DNA from 2 places in the Blautia wexlerae DSM 19850 genome. Region 1 is predicted to be linked to the other one. Evidence: predicted binding sites of a transcription regulator. Region 1 holds the regulator's gene; the other holds the start of a gene.
What was found. Region 1 encodes Rex, which represses fermentation and respiration genes when NADH is low (regulators of the CRP and FNR family bind a similar motif). Its sites were predicted from a motif close to ATTGTTAANTANTTAACAAT; they were not measured.
Positions count from the first base shown of each region.

Region 2: NQ550_RS02520 (complex I 24 kDa subunit family protein) is a predicted target of Rex. The motif match lies at 1,342-1,361, and genes of this name have one in related genera.

Region 1 is NZ_CP102267.1:2,941,699-2,943,908, forward strand. Features, by position in the region: gene NQ550_RS13670 (bifunctional ADP-dependent NAD(P)H-hydrate dehydratase/NAD(P)H-hydrate epimerase) at 1-559, opposite strand, end outside; gene NQ550_RS13675 (redox-sensing transcriptional repressor Rex) at 649-1,296, opposite strand; gene NQ550_RS13680 (ABC-F family ATP-binding cassette domain-containing protein) at 1,557-2,210, shown strand, end outside.
Region 2 is NZ_CP102267.1:548,250-550,459, reverse strand. Features, by position in the region: gene NQ550_RS02525 (NADH-quinone oxidoreductase subunit NuoF) at 1-713, opposite strand, end outside; gene NQ550_RS02520 (complex I 24 kDa subunit family protein) at 710-1,192, opposite strand; gene NQ550_RS02515 (response regulator transcription factor) at 1,546-2,210, opposite strand, start outside.

The DNA of each region.
Region 1 (2,210 bases):
GCCCTCTTTTGCGAAAAGCAAAGGTAACCGTAAGATCTGCCCGGAATGCAATCCCCTTCTCAAATCCGGTATCTGAGTCAATCCCGGATGGAATATCCACAGCTACTTTATACGCAGATGCCCGGTTCATTGTACTGATAAGCTCTGCATATTTTCCCTCTACAGGTCTGCTCAGTCCAACCCCAAAGATGGCATCTACTATAGTAGTATATTCATCCAGATCCAGGTTATGCACCCGGGGCACCTGATAATATTCTGCTGTTTTAAGCTGTCCGGCAGTTTCAGCAGTCATTTTCTCTTCCTTACCCGCAATATAATACCAGGTTCTGACTCCTCTCAACTGAAGCAGTCTGGCAATCGCCAATCCGTCTCCGCCATTGTTGCCGGTTCCGCAGACCACAAGGATTTTCTCTTTTTCTTTATTCTTTAATCTCTGTACAATCTCCTCAACCGTCTTTAATGCCGCCCTCTCCATAAGTACCGGAGACGATATCCCGGCTTTCTGAATCGTATTATGATCCAGTTCTTTCATCTCAACAGCAGTTACAATCTCTCTCATCTGTTCACCTCCTGTTTACAATAACACATTTACATACAAGAGAAAAGCTGTGATCAGATGACCACAGCCTTGTGTTTCACAGTTATCCCTTACATACCTTCATGTTCCTTTCTGTACTCACTCAGGTTATAGGACAAAGTCATAAGACTCTCTGAAAGATGTACGTTCTCTACCATTACATCCTCCGGGGCATCCAGATCAATATGTGCAAAATTCCAGATTGCCTTAATTCCATTATCAATTAAAATCTTTGCCATCTCTTTGGCTTTGTTTTTAGGAAGAGTCAGGATCGCGATCTCAACCTCATTCTCCTTCAGAAACAAAGGAAGATCGCTCAACATCTGAATCTCAATTCCACGAACTGCAATCCCCTCAAGTACAGGATTGACGTCAAAAATACCAACCAGCTTAAATCCGCGCTTTTCAAAATCCACATAATTGGCCAATGCCTGTCCCAGATTACCGGCACCCAGAATAATCATCGGATGTACAGTATCCAGCCCAAGGATCTTACCGATTTCTGTATACAAATAGCGTACATTATAGCCGTAACCCTGCTGACCAAAACCACCGAAATTATTTAAGTCCTGACGAATCTGGGAAGCCGTCACATGCATCTTCTTGCTAAGATCATTTGAAGATATACGCTCTACATTCTCCTCCATCAATTCACCGAGGTAGCGGTAGTACCGCGGCAGACGCTTGATTACCGCTTTCGAAATTTCCTTAGCTTCCACAAATTTTCCCTCCTTAGCTTATCTATGTCAATTATACCCAGATGTTATTTTATTGTCAAATTAAATTTGTACTTTTTGACCAAATATTTCTGTATTTTTTTATCAATTTCATTCTGAAAAATTCCCCGGAATATCATATTTTCTTCCATGCATCCATCCGGTGCTTTCTTTTCTCTGGACAAAATCTCTTAAAATGCTTTCAAAAACAGGCATTTTCGATTATAATAGTACGCGGACAAATTACAAACGGAGGAATTCCTATGATTTTATCATGTCAGAATATCTGTAAATCCTTTGGCGAAAAAATCATTCTCAAGGATGCCAGTTTCCATATAGAAGACCGCGAAAAGGCAGCTCTCATCGGCAATAACGGTGCAGGCAAGACGACTCTGCTGCGAATCATTATGCATGAGCTCTCCCCGGATTCAGGAAACGTGGTACTTGCCAAAGATAAAAATATCGGCTACCTTGCCCAGTATCAGGACATTCATGGCCATCATACCATTTACGAAGAACTGATTTCCACCAAACAGCACATTATTGATATGGAGAACCGTCTGCGCTCTCTGGAACAGGAAATGAAAACCACCACCGGAGATGCTCTGGACAGCCTGATGAATACTTACACAAGACTGAGTCACCAGTTTGAACTGGAAAATGGTTACGCTTACAAAAGTGAGATCATGGGTGTATTAAAAGGTCTTGGTTTCACAGAAGAAGATTTCGAACGCCAGATAGAAACTCTTTCAGGCGGCCAGAAAACCCGCGTAGCTCTGGGTAAACTGCTTCTTGCCAGCCCTGACATTCTTCTTCTGGATGAGCCTACCAACCATCTGGATATGGAGAGTATTTCCTGGCTGGAAACCTATCTTCTGAATTACCCGGGTGCTGTATTTATCGTATCCCACGACCGT
Region 2 (2,210 bases), 2.3 Mb from region 1:
TCCATTACAGAACCATCCATAAATGCTCCCGGGTCACCCTCATCACCGTTACAAACCACATAATGAACAGGATCAGCCTGGCGTGCTACCTGAATCCATTTCTTACCTGCCGGGAAGCCGCCGCCACCACGTCCGCGGATACCGGATTTATCAACCTGATCAATAACCAGATCCGGATCCATCTCAAACATTGCTTTCTCCAGAGCCTGGAAACCGCCGCTTGCTATGTACTCATTCAGAGATTCTGCATCAAACTTACCACAGTTCTTCAAAACAATACGGGTCTGTTTCGCGATAAACGGAATATCTTCCGGTCCGCGGCTTACTTTACCGCCTTTCTGATAAAGCAGTCTCTCGATAGTCTCATTACCCTGAACACTCTTCTCAAAAATCTCCTGGCAGTCTTCGATCTGAACCTTCGTATACTGGATCACATCGTCGCCTTTCTGGATACGAACAAGTGGTCCAAGCTCACAGACACCCTGACATCCTGTTTTCTTTACACCTACATGTGCATCTTTGTCATGAGGTCCAAACTCAATGGTAACTCCCGGAGCATCTTTGGCAATCTCCATGAATTTCTCATAGATTTTCTGAGAACCGGTTGCCACACATCCGGTACCTGAACAGACAAGAATACGACAGTCATAAGAATTAAGTTCTTTCACAGCTTCTTCTCTGATCTGCTCCAATACTTCCTTATTCTGGATCATCCCTGTTCGCCCCCTCTCAGTTTATCAATCAGCTCATCTGCCTTCTCCGGAGTCATTCTCGGATATACCTCTTCATTGACCATCATAGTCGGTGCAAGTCCGCAGGCACCAAGACAGGAAACTGTTTCCACAGTAAACATCATATCGTCTGTCGTCTTCTTTGTCTTTGACAGCCCCAGTTTCTTATAAAGTTCCTCCAGAACCGGTATTGATTTTCTTACATGACAGGCTGTTCCGTCACAGACCTTGATCACATATTTACCTTTCGCATCAAATGAGAAATTCTCATAAAATGTGGCAACACTGAACGCTTTCGCTTCTGTCACACCGATCTGCTCCGCAACATATGTAAGCAATTCTTCCGGGAGATATCTGTACACCCCCTGAATATCCTGCATGATCGGAATCAGTGATGCCGGCTTTTTACCATAGAAAGCAATGATCTCATCCGCTTTCTGATAAAATGACTGATCTAGCATTTCGCACCCTCCTTATACCTGTTTTTCTCTTTTTATTGCACTCTTTACATATTGTAACGTTAATTATATGCCTTTTTCGTCATTTTCACAAGCGCATTTATAGAAATTTTCTAATTTTTTATCATTTTCCTCTATAGATGTTTGTTTTGTTTGTTTAATTTTTATCAGCTTTGTTCAATGATAAACCATCTCAGATGTACACCAAACTAAACTGAACTGCCACTCTTTCTCTAGAGCATGTCTGAAAAAGGCTTTCTGCAAGATGTGCGTCACAATCAGTCCTAACAAAAAACAGACCACATTTTATGATCTTTGTTTCATAAAATGTGGTCTGCCTGTTTCATGCGTTCTTTTTATTGAGCCTGGAAATAATATCCGACACCCCATTTGGTGTGTACATATTTCGGTTCACTTGGATTGGTTTCAATCTTCTCACGGAGACGGCGGATATGTACATCCACAGTACGTACATCACCCGGATACTCATATCCCCATACAATGTTCAGCAGGTTCTCACGACTGTATACTTTATTTGGATTAAATACCAGAAGCTCCAGTACATCAAATTCCTTTGCTGTCAAATTAATCTCTCTACCTGCAATAAATACACGTCTGCCTTCACAGTCCATACGAAGATCGCCCACCTGAATGCTCTTTGCCTTTTCTTTCTCCTCGTGGTCGCTTCCCGCACGGCGCATGATCGCTTTGATACGTGCCTTAACTTCCAGGATATTGAACGGTTTGGTGATATAATCATCCGCACCATATTCAAGACCAAGGATCTTATCCATATCCTCGCCCTTAGCTGTCAGCATCACGATCGGCACATTGGAAAATTCGCGGATCTGCTGGCATACTTCCAGCCCGTCCATCTTCGGCAGCATCAGATCCAGAAGGATAATATCATATTTTTTATCTTTTGCTTTCTCTACTGCCTCTTCTCCATCATAAGCGCAGTCTACCTCCATACCATCCTGTTCCAGACTAAAACGGATTCCTTTTACGATCAGTTTCTCAT